Regions from separate parts of the Enterobacter sp. UPMP2052 genome, predicted to be linked through region 2. Evidence: predicted binding sites of a transcription regulator. Region 2 holds the regulator's gene; each other region holds the start of a gene.

Region 1 (3,592 bases), on a different contig from region 2:
GTGCTGATGTACTCGATCAGCTCCGCAACCTTGTGGATCATGCTGCTGGTGTTGTCCTCCTGCACCATGCGGCCATTCAGCCAGGTGCGGATCGCCAGCCTGTGCGGGTCCGGGATCTCATCCGCCGTCGCCATCCACGGGCCAAACGCCCCGGTCTGACGCCAGTTTTTCCCGGCGGTGAACCAGGTGTGCTGCCAGTCGCGGGCGGAGCCGTCCATGTAGCAGCTGTAGCCCGCCACGTGGCGCAGGGCGTCGTCGCGGCTGATGTTCTCCCCGCCTTTCCCGACGATCACCGCCAGCTCGCCCTCATAGTCGAATTCGCGGGAGTGGCGCGGTTTGATCACCGGCGCGTTGTGGCCGGTCTGCGAGTCCGGGAAGCGCACAAACAGCGTCGGTGCCGGGTTGTGCTGGTCAAACTCCTTGCGCTTGTCGGCGTAGTTCATGCCGACGCAGAGGATTTTTTCCGGCTGTTCAATCACCGGTAAAAAGGTGATGGCGCTCATCGGGACATCGACCGCATCGTTAAGGTACCGGGTCGTCTGCGCCAGCCCGTTTCCCTGCAATAGCGCCTTGAGGTCGGCGTAGCGATCGCCCAGACGGCGGCCTAAATCAATGATGCCGTCGGCCTGGACAATGCCGTAGCTGCGTTTACCCTGATATAAAAAGCTTGCGAGTTTCATTGTTTTTTCCTGAAGACTTAAACGAGGAAGTTGCCCAGTATCAGCAGAGAGACGGAGACGTTAATCGCCCCACCGATACGGGTAGCAATCTGGGCGAAGGGCATCAGGCTCATGCGGTTGCCTGCGGTCAGAATCGCCACGTCGCCGGTCCCGCCCTGCCCGCTCTGACAGCAGGAGACGATGGCGACATCAATCGGATGCATACCAATCTTTTTGCCGACGAAGAACCCGGTCGCCACCAGCGCGGAGACGGTGCTGACGATCACCAGCAGGTTGCTGAGGGTGAATGCCGCAACCAGTTCGTGCCACGGGGTGATCGCCACGCCGACGGCAAAGAGGATGGGATACGTTACTGACGTCTGGAAGAATTTGTAGACCACCTGCGAGCCTTCAAGAATGCGCGGCGACGCGCCATTGCAGAGCTTCACCAGCACCGCCATAAACAGCATGCCAACCGGCGCAGGCAGGCCAATCAGCTTGTGGCCAAGCATACCGAGCATATAGAGCAGCACCGCCAGCAGTGCGCCGGAGGCTATGGTGGTGACATCCGTTTTACCGGAGAATGCAGGCTGCGAAACGGTGGTATCGGCGTTGGCGCGGTTTGGCATCAGCTGGCCTTCACCGGTCAGGTGCGGATAGCGTTTCCCGAGCTGGTTCAGGCAGCCGGAGATGATGATGGCGGTCAGGCCGCCGAGCATCACCATCGGCAGCACGCGGCCAAGCGCCACGCCCTGATCCATATGCAGCAGGGTGGCATAGCCAATGGAGAGCGGGATCGCCCCTTCCCCCACGCCGCCCGCCATGATCGGCAGAATGATAAAGAAGAAGATCTGGAACGGCTCCAGGCCCAGCGCCAGACCGACGCCCATCCCGACAATCATGCCGACGATTTCCCCGCATAGCATCGGGAAGAAGATGCGCAGAAAGCCCTGAATCAGCACCGTGCGGTTCATGCTCATGATGCTGCCGACAATGATGCAGCAGATGTAGAGGTAGAGAATGTTGGTGGATTTGTAGAATTTGGTAGTGGATTCAACCACCACGTCCGGCAGCAGACCGTAGTAGACCAGCGCTGACGGGATAAAAGTGGCGCATATCGCCGCCGCGCCCAGTTTGCCGACAATCGGCAGACGTTTGCCAAACTCGCCGCAGGCAAAGCCGAAGAATGCCAGCGTGGCGACCATCACCACGATATCGCTCGGCAGCTTGCCGCCCAGGCAGTCAATGGCGATCAGCACGCCCGCCAGCACAAACAGCGGCAGCGGAATAATCCCGACTTTCCAGGTATCCATAATATGCCACCAGCGCTCTTTGAGCGAAGGCCGTTGAATATCAATCGGGTCGTGGGTAACAGAGAATGAATTGTCAGTTGTGCTCATAATAAGCCCCTTCGTTATTTTGTCCGTTGAGCTTAGAGTCACAAAGGCTTACTTTATGTGAGGAATGGCATATTAAAAGCGAAGTTTTTATGGCCGCTATGGTTTTTATGGTTTCTATTATTTAATGTGATTCACACCTTATTTATTGGCGTGGTTTTTATGGTTTTTATTGCCGATTAAACCTGTAAGCGACACGCAATATCGCACCATTAAGATAAACCTTAATTATCGGATTTACCGGACCACCAGCGCTGTGCAAAGGATCACAAGTTTCAGGCAAACCCCGCGCCAGCAGGGGAAAAGATGTTATATTCCTTTTTTCCATTGATGCGCTGCGTGATAATGATGAAAGTCTCCTTCCAGATAAAGCTGTTTATTTCCCTGGTCGCCTTTTTCTCGGTGCTCTTTGCCCTGCTGGGGGGATATTATTATGTGGACGTGGGCAGGCAGCTTTATCAGGAAATGAGTATGCGCGCCAGAATACAGGCGGAAGAGATCGCACTTATTCCGAGCTTGCGTCAGGAGGTCGCAGAGAAAGATATCCGCGGCATTCAAGAGTTCATGAAAAAAATAGCCGCACACAGCGACGCCAGTTTTATTGTCATCGGTGACGATAAAGGGCTGCATCTTTTCCACTCGGTATTTGCGGACCGGGTCGGCAAAACGCTGGTCGGCGGCGACAACGAAGAGGTGCTGCGCGGCAAAAGCACCACCACCATTCGCAAGGGCGGTCTCGGGATTTCGCTGCGCAGTAAAGCGCCCATTTTTAACGACGCGGGCCGCGTGGTGGGGATTGTGTCGGTGGGCTATCTCACCAGCTATCTCGATACCATCACCGTTAACAAAGTGATTAACATCCTGATCGCCGCCGTGCTGCTGCTGATTGCCCTGTTTATCTTCTCGTGGTTCTTTACCCGCAGCATTAAAAAGCAGATTTTCTCTCTGGAGCCGCGCGAAATCGGCCTGCTGGTGCGCCAGCAAAAAGCGATGATGGAGTCCATTTACGAAGGGGTGATTGCCATCGACAGCAACCTGCGCATTGAGGTGATCAACCAGGCCGCGCGAAAACTGCTGGGGCTGAGCCAGCCCGCCCGCGCGCTGCGGGGGAAACCGATCAATCAGGTGATCGCCCCCGTCCCGTTTTTCGCGGCGCAGACGATGCTGGCGAAAGATACCCATGATGAGATTTGCCGCTTTAACGACCTCACGGTGATCGCCAGCCGGGTGCGCATTATGCTGGAAGATTCACTCCAGGGATGGGTGATTACCTTTCGCGATCGCAATGAAATCGACTCGCTTAGCGCCCAGCTCAGCCAGGTGAAGCGCTATGTCGATAACCTGCGCATCATGCGTCACGAGCAGTTGAACCGCATGACGACGCTTTCCGGCCTGCTGCACATGGGCCGCTACGGCGAGGCCATTGACTACATCCAGGCGCAGTCGGAACACGCCCAGGAGTTGCTGGACTTTATCTCCTCACGCTTTAGCTCGCCGACGCTGTGCGGCCTGCTGTTAGGCAAAGCCGCACGGGCG
Region 2 (3,592 bases):
CAACTGCAGGGTATATACCGCCGTGACTGTAAAGCCAACCATCGCCCAGCCGTAGCTTTTGCGGATAATCAGGTAGCTCACCAGCGTAATTGCCAGCATTCCCGCCAGCGTATATCCCTCCGGCACGTGGAAGTGCAGGGTGACCCCGGCAATGACCAGCCCGGCAATCGTGCCGCCCGCCCGGTGCAGGATGCGCACCCGCGTGGCGCCGTAGCCGTTTTGGGTAACAAACAGCACGGTCATTAAGATCCAGTATGGCTTCGGCAGGTGCAGCGCCATCCCCATCAGGCTGGCGATGCTCAGCATCACACTAATGCGCGCGGCGTTACGCAGCGCCGGGGATTTCAGCGACAGGTAGCTTTTAAGGGCGGGCAGCAGCGGGAGCCGTTTTTGTTTATCGGCCATCAGGTCGCGTGGGTAGAGCGGACGCTGGGTGCGCAGGACGCGCGCGATGCGGCTGAAGTGCCAGGCGGCGAACTGCCCGACCGGGTTATCCGGGTGCTGGCGGGCAATCTTCTCCAGCGCGCCGAGGGGTTTATCCATGTTAAAACGCGTGGGGTAGCGGTGATAAAGAATGTCGTCTGCCAGCACCCGCAGGCGCGCGGACACCGTCTGTGCGTTCCAGCGGATCACCGCTTCGGCGTGGCTACGCTCGACCAGCTTTTGCACCTCTTGCGGGTGATGCAGGCTGACCGAGATGTGCTCTTGCAGATCCAGCCCTACCTGGAAGATGCGCAGCAGCCGCTTGTAATCATGGTTTTTATTGGCGGCAAGCATATGCAACTGCTGGTAACACTGGCCAATCAGATCCACCACCTTTTGCTGTCGCGTCAGCAGCGGCGGCAGTGATTTTTCCGGATCGGTGTGCTGGGTCAGCAGGGTGTATTTGGCCTCGCAGTACTCCGCTAGCTGCACGTAGAGCAGGCTCAGGGATTCGCGCAGCGGCTGTTCCCGCCACAGCCAGAACCAAAACCAGTTGAATACGCCGTACCACAGCGTGCCGAGGGCGTAGATCAGCAGCGGCTCCCACACCGGCATATTGCCCGCCAGGCTCAGCGTAAAGATGGCGGCAATCAGCGAGGCGGGCAGCAGTCGGGCGTGCAGCGAGCTGATTTCAGCAGTCACGCCGAGCGTCATTGCCAGCACGGTCAGAATGAGCGGCAGCGGAATATCCCGGGCCAGCAGAAGCTGCACCGCGAGGCTACAGCCTGCAAACAGGCAACCGCCAACGATCAGGCGTTTGAAAAAGCGCTTATGCGGCGTGTCGAGGCCCGCAATGTTGCAGCAGGCAGGCACAAGGGAAAACAGCAGACCCTGCTGGAGATGACCAAGGATCAGGCCCACGGCCACAGGAAGGCACAACACCAGCGTTTGCCGCAGTGCGTAGTTAACTTCCGGGTGATAGATCAGCCTGCGCCACATGGGGAGTAGAGACAAAAACGGCGTGTCACCTTGCGGTGGCACGCCGTTTGACCGTAATTAACGGGTTCCGTAGACCACGATGGTTTTACCGTGGGCAGAGATCAAGTTCTGGTCTTCCAGCATTTTCAGGATACGGCCCACTGTTTCACGGGAGCAACCAACGATCTGACCAATTTCCTGGCGGGTAATTTTAATTTGCATGCCGTCAGGGTGGGTCATCGCGTCCGGCTGTTTAGCCAGGTTCAGCAGGGTCTGCGCGATACGGCCGGTAACGTCGAGGAAGGCAAGGTTGCCCACTTTCTCAGACGTCACCTGCAGACGGCGAGCCATCTGGGAAGAGAGACGCATCAGGATGTCAGGGTTTACCTGAATCAGCTGACGGAACTTCTTGTAAGAAATTTCAGCCACTTCACATGCGGTTTTCGCACGAACCCAGGCGCTACGTTCCTGGCCCTCTTCAAACAGGCCCAGTTCACCGATGAAATCGCCCTGGTTCAGATAAGAAAGGATCATCTCTTTCCCTTCTTCATCTTTGATCAGCACTGCCACCGAGCCTTTGACGATGTAATACAACGTTTCCGCTTTTTCACCCTGGTGAATCAGCGTGCTCTTCGATGGGTACTTATGAATGTGGCAATGAGACAAGAACCATTCGAGAGTCGGGTCTGTTTGCGGTTTGCCAAGCACCATGCGCTGTTATCCTCTGTTATAAGCTGTCACCAGAGCCATAAATCGCATCCTGACTCTGGGGTTGCAATCGAATTCTTACCCATACCCTGGGAAGTCGGCTGTCGTAACGTTTCGCAGCCAGTAAAGTTTGATGTCCTCTGCATACATGTGTAACGTCAATGTATTACTGTAGCATCCTGAGTGTTTTAGCATAGCTTTTGACGCGTGTCTCCTGGTGTCTCGCTTCAGCATGATGCAGGTCGCCTTCCGTTGCGTGAAATGTAACGCGCGCGTACTCTGTCACCAAAAATGCAACGTTGGAGTTAATGAATATGCAAGCGCGTGTAAAGTGGGTAGAAGGGCTGACGTTCCTGGGCGAGTCTGCGTCAGGCCACCAAATTTTGATGGACGGTAACTCCGGCGATAAAGCCCCAAGCCCTATGGAGATGGTGCTGATGGCGGCGGGGGGATGCAGCGCTATCGACGTGGTGTCGATCCTGCAAAAAGGCCGTCACGACGTGACCGATTGCGAAGTGAAGCTCACGTCTGAACGCCGCGAAGAGGCGCCACGCCTGTTCACGCATATCAATCTGCACTTTATTGTCACGGGTAAAGACCTGAAAGACGCGGCGGTGTCGCGCGCGGTTGACCTGTCTGCGGAGAAGTACTGCTCTGTGGCGTTAATGCTTGAGAAAGCGGTTAATATTACCCATTCGTATGAAGTGATTGAGGCCTAATCTTTTGGCGGGTGGCGCTTCGCTGACCCGCCCTACAAAAGCACGATCGTAGGCCCGGTAAGCGCAGCGCCACCGGGCAAAACAACTCACGCGATCTGCTTGCCTTCCATCAACCGCTGCACCAGCGGTGTCATGATTAACTCCATCGCCAGCCCCATTTTTCCGCCCGGCACCACCAACGTATTGATATGTGAAATAAACGACCCCTGCAGCATCGCCAGCAGCCACGGGTAGTCGATCCCGTCCAGATTGCGGAAATGGATGACCACAAAGCTCTCGTCCAGCGACGGAATGGTTTTGGCGGCGAACGGGTTGGAGGTGTCTACCGTCGGCACGCGCTGGAAGTTGATATGGGTGCGGGAGAACTGCGGCGTCAGGAAGTTAATGTAATCTTCCATCGAGCGCACCACCGAGTCCATCACCGCCTCGCGCGAATGACCGCGTTCGCTGATGTCGCGCGTCAGCTTCTGGATCCACTCCAGGTTAACAATCGGCACCACGCCCACCAGCAGGTCAACATGGCGCGCCACGTCGTGCTGTGGCGTGACCACGCCGCCGTGTAGCCCTTCATAAAACAACACGTCGGTGGGTTCCGGCAGCGGCTGCCAGGGCGTAAAGGTGCCCGGCACCTGGCTCCAGGGTACGGCTTCGTCATAGGTATGAAGATATTTACGGGATTGCCCTTTACCGCTCAGGCCATATTCCGCAAAGGTCTGCTCCAGCAGGCCGAAGTCATTCGCCTCCGGGCCGAAGTAGCTGATGTG
Region 3 (3,592 bases), on a different contig from region 2:
GCTCGATTTCGCAGGTTTTACCCAGCTTGAAACGCGCGTACAGCGTGAAGTCGTGCGGCCACAGAACGCGGGTTTCATCATTCGCCTGAAGCTCAAAGGTGAGCACCGCGCCGTTGTCATCGTCATTGTGGGCTTTCAGCGTCCACTGCTGGTTGCGGGCAAACCCGTGCGCCGGCAGACCCTGCTGCGCGGCCGGGCCAAACCACGGCCAGCAAACAGGTACGCCGCCGCGAATGGCTGCGCCTTTTTTAAAAGAGGTCGCTTCACTCAGCCACAGCGCTTCATCTTCACCCTCGGGTTTCCACGAAAGAAGGTGCGCACCGTTCAGGGCGATTGAAGCCTTGACGCGCGGGTGGTCTACGACGATCACGTCAGCACCGTCAATCTGACGGCGGGAAAGCACAGGGGTAAGTTGTTCGACTACCGGAAGTGCAAATATTTTATTAATCATTCAGCAATCCTCTGTCTTTAAACAATAAAAAAAGGCGACCGAAGTCGCCTTTTTGGATCAGGTTCTCATCTCAACTTATTTGGAGATGTGAGCGATCAGGTCCAGTACTTTGTTAGAGTAGCCGGTTTCGTTGTCGTACCAGGAAACCAGTTTAACGAAGTTGTCGTTCAGCGCGATACCTGCTTTAGCATCGAATACTGAAGTGCAGACTTCGCCGTTGAAATCGGTAGAAACAACGTCGTCTTCGGTGTAGCCCAGAACGCCTTTCATTGCGCCTTCGGAAGCAGCTTTGATTGCTTTCTTAATTTCTTCATAAGAAGCAGCTTTTTCCAGACGAACGGTCAGGTCAACAACGGATACGTTAGGAGTTGGAACGCGGAACGCCATACCCGTCAGTTTGCCATTCAGTTCTGGCAGCACTTTACCTACAGCTTTAGCAGCACCGGTAGAAGATGGGATGATGTTCTGAGCCGCGCCACGGCCGCCGCGCCAGTCTTTGTGAGACGGGCCATCAACGGTTTTCTGGGTTGCGGTCGTTGCGTGAACGGTGGTCATCAGGCCTTCAACGATACCGAAGTTGTCGTTGATAACTTTAGCCAGTGGTGCCAGGCAGTTGGTGGTGCAGGATGCGTTGGAAACGATGTCCTGGCCAGCGTAAGTTTCGAAGTTTGCACCGCGAACGAACATTGGGGTGTTGTCTTTGGAAGGACCAGTCAGAACAACTTTCTTCGCACCCGCAGTGATGTGTTTACGCGCAGTTTCGTCGGTCAGGAAGATACCGGTCGCTTCTGCAACAACGTCAACACCGATTTCGTTCCATTTCAGGTTAGCTGGGTCTTTCTCAGCAGTCACGCGGATGGTTTTGCCGTTAACAACCAGGTGGCCGTCTTTCACTTCAACGGTGCCGTTGAAACGACCGTGAGTTGAGTCGTACTTCAGCATGTACGCCATGTATTCAGCGTCCAGGAGATCGTTGATACCAACGATTTCGATGTCAGAACGTTCCTGAGCAGCACGGAAAACAATACGGCCGATACGGCCAAAACCGTTGATACCTACTTTGATAGTCATATATTCCACCAGCTATTTGTTAGTGAATAAAAGGTTGCCTGTAAAATTACAAAAACCTTACGCAGCGTCAAGCGGAATCGTGTCAATCATTGCGACAAATCAATCCTATGACCAACGTTTGTGCGACTGACTCGCCTCACTTTCCCTTTGAGCTAGCAACCACATGGGGGCTGCGCCCGGAATTTTAAAGGCCTCTCAGGAATAAAGTGTGAAATAGATCACAATTGCCTGTCCGCCTTTTCGCGACTAATAAGTTTAGAACAAAAGTCTACGCGCGGGTGTTAATGTTTTGTTAGAATCGGGGTTAAAAGATGTCTGTTTCTACAGCGAGATGTGAGCATATGTCGAACCAACGTAACCCCGAAGATCTGAAAAAAGACCTGACCGAGATGCAGTTTTACGTGACGCAGAATCACGGGACTGAACCCCCATTCACCGGGCGTTTGCTGCACAACAAGCGCGACGGCGTCTACCACTGTCTGGTGTGCGATGCCCCCCTGTTCAATTCACAAACAAAATATGATTCCGGCTGCGGCTGGCCGAGTTTTTATGAGCCAGTAGGCGATGACGCCATTCGTTATCTGACCGACTCGTCGCACGGCATGGTACGCACCGAGATCCGCTGCGGTAACTGTGATGCGCACCTCGGACATGTCTTCCCGGATGGCCCACAACCTACGGGCGAGCGTTTTTGCGTTAACTCTGCGTCCATGAGCTTCACGGATGACGAAAATGGCGACCAGACCAAAGGTTGAAGAAACGATTCAGCAAATTATTCCTTTGAACGGGAGACATCATGAATATTGATGACATGATCGGCGGAATGACGCAGGAAATTTATCAGCGCCTGGTCACGGCGGTCGAGCTGGGAAAATGGCCGGATGGCGTGGCCCTGACGCCAGAGCAAAAAGAGAACAGCCTGCAACTGGTGATGTTGTGGCAGGCGCGCCATAACACCGACGCGCAGCACATGACGATCGACACCCAGGGGCAGATGGTGATGAAGAGCAAGCGGGAACTGAAGGAAGATTTCGGCATTGCGCCGAAGCCGATTGCCACCTTCAAATAGTGCTCTCTGAGCATGCCGGGTAACGTTGACGCCACCCGGCTGCTTCACTTAGTGCTTAATCCCCAGCGATGTCGCCAGCTGCTTCGCAAGCTGGTTGTTATCGTCCGCGCCATACTCCCAGAACATCGCCCCGGCCAGACCTTTCTCCTTGATGTAGTCCGCTTTGAGCGCCACTGAGCGTGGGTTCTCATAAGAGAGGGCAAACAGCGCCTTACCGTCGCCAGACGTCACGGAGAGCCACGGCACTTTCGCCTGATCGTCCCAGTGCTCCGTAAAGCGTTTCTGCGGATCGTTCAGCAGCTTTTTCACGATGTCGTTGTACTTCACATAGGTGTCTTTGGTCAGGTCATAACCGAGAGATTTGAACAAACCGATCTCCTGTGGCCCGAAATAGGGCTGTGTCACCGGATTTTTCTGCGCATCCGGTTTGCTCCAGTCGATGCCCGGCTCCACGGAGCGTTTTGGAACGCGGCCATAAAAACCGATCCCGAGATTCATCTGCTGGGGTTTCACGCCGGCAGCCAGGTAGTTGTTGACCACAAAATCGACGCTGTATTTATCGGCCGCGGCGACCGTTGGCCAGGCGCTGGAGTCATACAGATTGGCATTGAAGTACTGAGTGCCGTACGCCATGTCGTAGGTCATCAGGTTGATGTAGTCGAGCAGGGGGGCAACCGCTTTCATGTCAACCCAGCTTTTCGGACTTTCCGCATTCGCCCCAACGGCAATCGTAACCAGCTTCTTGTCCCCGAAAGCATCGCGCAACCCTTTCAGCAGCGCGGTGAAATTATCCCGGTCCGCCGGTTGGCTGGCGACCAATCCCCACGCGCCGTTCACCGGAAACTCCCAGTTGAGATCGATCCCATCCAGACCGTATTGATTGACGATCTCCTGCGCGGAGCGGATAAACACCGCGCGCGATGCCTGGGTTGCCGCCGCGCCGGAGAAGCCGCGCGCGCCCCAGCCGCCGACGGAGAGCAGTACTTTCAGGTTCGGGTTCT
Region 4 (3,592 bases), on a different contig from region 2:
CAGGTTGATGGCTTCCTGCGCCATCTGGGCGTTCAGTTGCTGGAGGTTACGAATTTCATGGGCCAGGGTGTGGCGCTCTCGCGCCTCCATGCCAAAGCTGTCCTGCACCTGGCGGCGAAAGCCATCAAGCTGTTCGCGCAGGGGCGTCAGCAGGCTGTTCAGACTTTGGCGGTTTTGTTCGTCAACGCGGCGGTTGCTGTGCTCGAAAATGCGGTTCGCGAGGTTCTCAAACTGCTCGCTCAGGCGTTGTTCGCTGTTGATCATCTGGCGGATTTTGTCTTCCGCATGCAGCTGGGTAGATTCAAGGCGGGTAGTCACTTCGCGAAGATCGGCTTCCAGCGAGGTGTTGATATCACGCAGATTGCGCACTTCGTTATTAAGCAGCTCGCACTCGTCGCGCCAGTGACCACTTTGGGCAAGCTGTTGTTTTACCGCGCTTAGTTCGGCAACCATCTCTTCACGCTCTGCCAGCTGGTCGGCCTTTTGCTGCGCGTGCTGGTAGCTGGCGATCAGCCAGCCTACGCCCACGCTCACCAGCGCAACCACTGCATAAATCAGGATAGAGATATCCACACTGCCCCCTGCATCAACGAATTTCCCGCATAAAATAGAATTGTGCTGTATAAACGTCCAGTTTGAAAGGGTTTTCCTGCGAGGCGCTACGCAAAAAGAAAAGGCCGAACGTGTCGGCCTTTTATCTCAGAAGAGAGGATTAGATCAGGCGGCGAGCCGCTTCAACCACGATTTTCACCGCATGACTTTCGGTCTGCTTCATGGTCTCAGCGTTCGGGATCTCCTGCTGGGTGCGGTTAACGATAACGCCCGCCACCATACCGGCGCGCAGGCCCTGGCTGGCACACATGGTCAGCAGGGTTGCAGATTCCATTTCGTAGTTCATCACGCCCATTGACTGCCACTCTTCCATGGAGCCTTTAAAGCGGCTGACCACGCGGCCAGAGAAGGTGTCGTAACGCTCCTGGCCCGGATAGAAGGTATCTGAAGAGGCGGTGACGCCCACGTGCGTGGTGGCACCAATGGATTTCGCCGCGTCCACCAGCGCAGTGGTACATTCAAAATCAGCGACGGCCGGGAATTCCATCGGCGCAAAGTGCAGGCTTGCACCATCCAGACGCACGGATGCGGTCGTGACCAGCACGTCACCCACGTTGATGTGTGGCTGAATGGCGCCCGTGGTACCGATACGCAGGAAAGTACGAATGCCCAGCTGAGCGAGTTCTTCAACAGCGATAGAGGTCGACGGGCCACCGATACCGGTAGAGCAGACGATGACCGCTTTGCCATCCAGCTCCGCGCGCCAGGTGGTAAATTCACGATGGGCTGCCAGCTTAACCGGCTTATCCATCAGAGCGGCGATCTTTTCCACACGCTCAGGATCGCCAGGGACGATAGCCAGCGTAGCCCCTTGTAAATCGTTTTTAGTGAGGCCGAGATGAAAAACATCAGACTTAGACATAGGTGACTCCTCTGTGGGTCGGTTAGTCAGAAGAAGTAAAAAGGTACTTTACAGAAGCAAAGCGCTGAATTTCGTGACACATCTCACCATGAATGAAAATGATTGCAGTTAATTTCCGTCAAATAGTGATTTACATCACATTAACAAGTTATATCGTAGGACACTGCACAAAAGATAGACCGTATCAGGCACTGTGGATTGTTAACCTGGTGTCTATATTTACCTTTGCGCTAACTCATTGGTACGGAGAATGCCATGACTGAAAAAACCGGCTTTGCACCTGCTGCGGCCCCTCATGCTTCCACCCTCGTCTCAACGCCTGAAGAGGCGATTACCGGGGGCGAAACCTCGATTCCCACGCAGGGAGAGAATATGCCTGCTTATCACGCGCGGCCAGAATCGGCGGAGGGTCCGCTGCCGATCGTGATTGTGGTTCAGGAGATTTTTGGCGTTCACGAGCACATTCGCGACCTCTGCCGCCGCCTGGCGCTGGAGGGTTATCTGGCCGTTGCGCCAGAACTCTATTTTCGCCAGGGCGACCCCAATGACTACAGCGATATTCCGACGCTGTTCAGTAATTTAGTCAGCAAAGTGCCGGATGCACAGGTGCTGGCCGACCTCGACCACGTCGCCAGCTGGGCGGCGCGCAACGGCGGCGATCCGCACCGTCTGATGGTCACCGGCTTCTGCTGGGGTGGGCGCATTAGCTGGCTGTATGCCGCACACAATCCGCAGCTCAAAGCCGCTGTGGCCTGGTACGGCAAACTGGTTGGAGAAAAAACGCTGAATTCGCCGAAGCACCCTGTTGATATCGCGACCGATCTCAACGCGCCTGTGTTGGGGCTGTACGGCGGTCAGGACACCGGTATTCCGCTGGATACGGTCGACACGATGCGCCATGCGCTTCGCGCGGCTAACGCAAAGGCGGAGATCGTGGTTTACCCGGATGCCGGACATGCCTTCAATGCCGATTATCGTCCGAGCTATCACGCGGAGTCTGCCAAAGATGGCTGGCAGAGAATGCTGGCATGGTTTAGCCAGTACGGCGGGAAGAAAGCGTAAAAGTAAAAAGCCCGGTGGCGGCGATGCCTTACCGGGCCTACATTTTGGGTGGGCGATTATATTACCCCTGACGCAAGTTCTGCGCCGCCTTCACCATGTTTGCCAGGGCGCTTCGGGTTTCCGGCCAGCCGCGGGTTTTCAGGCCGCAGTCCGGGTTCACCCACAGGCGCTCTGCCGGAATGCGCTGGGCGGCCTTCTTCAGCAGAGCCTCAATCCACTCCACGCTGGGCACGTTTGGCGAGTGAATGTCGTACACGCCCGGCCCGATTTCATTCGGGTAATCAAACTCCTCGAACGATTCCAGCAGCTCCATGTCCGAGCGCGAGGTCTCAATGGTGATCACGTCGGCGTCCAGCGCGGCGATAGCGTCCATGATGTCGTTAAACTCGCAGTAACACATGTGAGTGTGGATCTGCGTGTCGTCCTTCGCCACGGCAGCGTTGATGCGAAATGCCTCCACGCCCCACTTCAGATAAGCGTCCCAGTCACTGCGACGCAGCGGCAGGCCTTCACGCAGCGCCGGTTCATCAATCTGGATGATGCCGATGCCCGCCGCCTCGAGGTCCGCCACTTCGTCACGCAGCGCCAGCGCGATTTGCTTCGCGATGGTTTCGCGGCTAACGTCTTCACGCGGGAAAGACCAGCATAGAATGGTCACCGGGCCGGTCAGCATGCCTTTCACCGGCTTGTCGGTCAACGACTGGGCGAACTTCGCCCACTCCACGGTGATCGCTTCCGGGCGGCTGATATCGCCGATCACCACCGGCGGTTTCACGCAGCGGGAGCCATAGCTCTGGACCCAGCCGTTCTGGGTAAAGACGAAGCCGTCGAGATGCTCGCCGAAATACTCCACCATGTCGTTACGCTCGGCCTCGCCGTGAACCAGCACGTCCAGGCCGAGACGCTCCTGCTCGGTAATCGCCTGCCTGATGTGCTCAGCGATACCGGTACGGTAGTGGCTGGCGTCCAGTTTGCCCTTTTTGAAGTCGAGACGCAGACCGCGGATTTCAGTCGTCTGCGGGAACGAGCCGATAGTGGTGGTTGGCCAGGCAGGCA

What was found. The regulator CRP, encoded in region 2, controls carbon source genes, mostly activating them, when cyclic AMP is high. The targets are predictions, from matches to a motif close to ATGTGANNNNNNTCACAT.
Region 1: the regulator CRP is predicted to act here: its motif matches at 2,184-2,201, upstream of ACWKX3_RS17765 (2-hydroxycarboxylate transporter family protein).
Region 3: the regulator CRP is predicted to act here: its motif matches at 1,729-1,746, upstream of msrB (peptide-methionine (R)-S-oxide reductase MsrB).
Region 4: the regulator CRP is predicted to act here: its motif matches at 1,598-1,615, upstream of udp (uridine phosphorylase).

The regions. Positions count from the first base shown of each region.
Region 1 is NZ_JBSKJR010000007.1:152,092-155,683, reverse strand. It holds gene ACWKX3_RS17770 (fumarylacetoacetate hydrolase family protein) at 1-680, opposite strand, end outside; gene ACWKX3_RS17765 (2-hydroxycarboxylate transporter family protein) at 698-2,059, opposite strand; gene ACWKX3_RS17760 (ATP-binding protein) at 2,405-3,592, shown strand, end outside.
Region 2 is NZ_JBSKJR010000005.1:167,411-171,002, forward strand. It holds gene ACWKX3_RS15660 (YccS/YhfK family putative transporter) at 1-1,422, opposite strand, end outside; gene crp (cAMP-activated global transcriptional regulator CRP) at 1,480-2,112, opposite strand; gene ACWKX3_RS15670 (OsmC family protein) at 2,424-2,828, shown strand; gene ACWKX3_RS15675 (phosphoribulokinase) at 2,915-3,592, opposite strand, start outside.
Region 3 is NZ_JBSKJR010000001.1:1,508,286-1,511,877, reverse strand. It holds gene ACWKX3_RS07055 (D-hexose-6-phosphate mutarotase) at 1-451, opposite strand, end outside; gene gapA (glyceraldehyde-3-phosphate dehydrogenase) at 527-1,522, opposite strand; gene msrB (peptide-methionine (R)-S-oxide reductase MsrB) at 1,864-2,277, shown strand; gene ACWKX3_RS07040 (YeaC family protein) at 2,319-2,591, shown strand; gene ACWKX3_RS07035 (glycoside hydrolase family 18 protein) at 2,640-3,592, opposite strand, start outside.
Region 4 is NZ_JBSKJR010000015.1:17,468-21,059, forward strand. It holds gene rmuC (DNA recombination protein RmuC) at 1-573, opposite strand, end outside; gene udp (uridine phosphorylase) at 713-1,474, opposite strand; gene ACWKX3_RS22025 (dienelactone hydrolase family protein) at 1,730-2,536, shown strand; gene metE (5-methyltetrahydropteroyltriglutamate--homocysteine S-methyltransferase) at 2,598-3,592, opposite strand, start outside.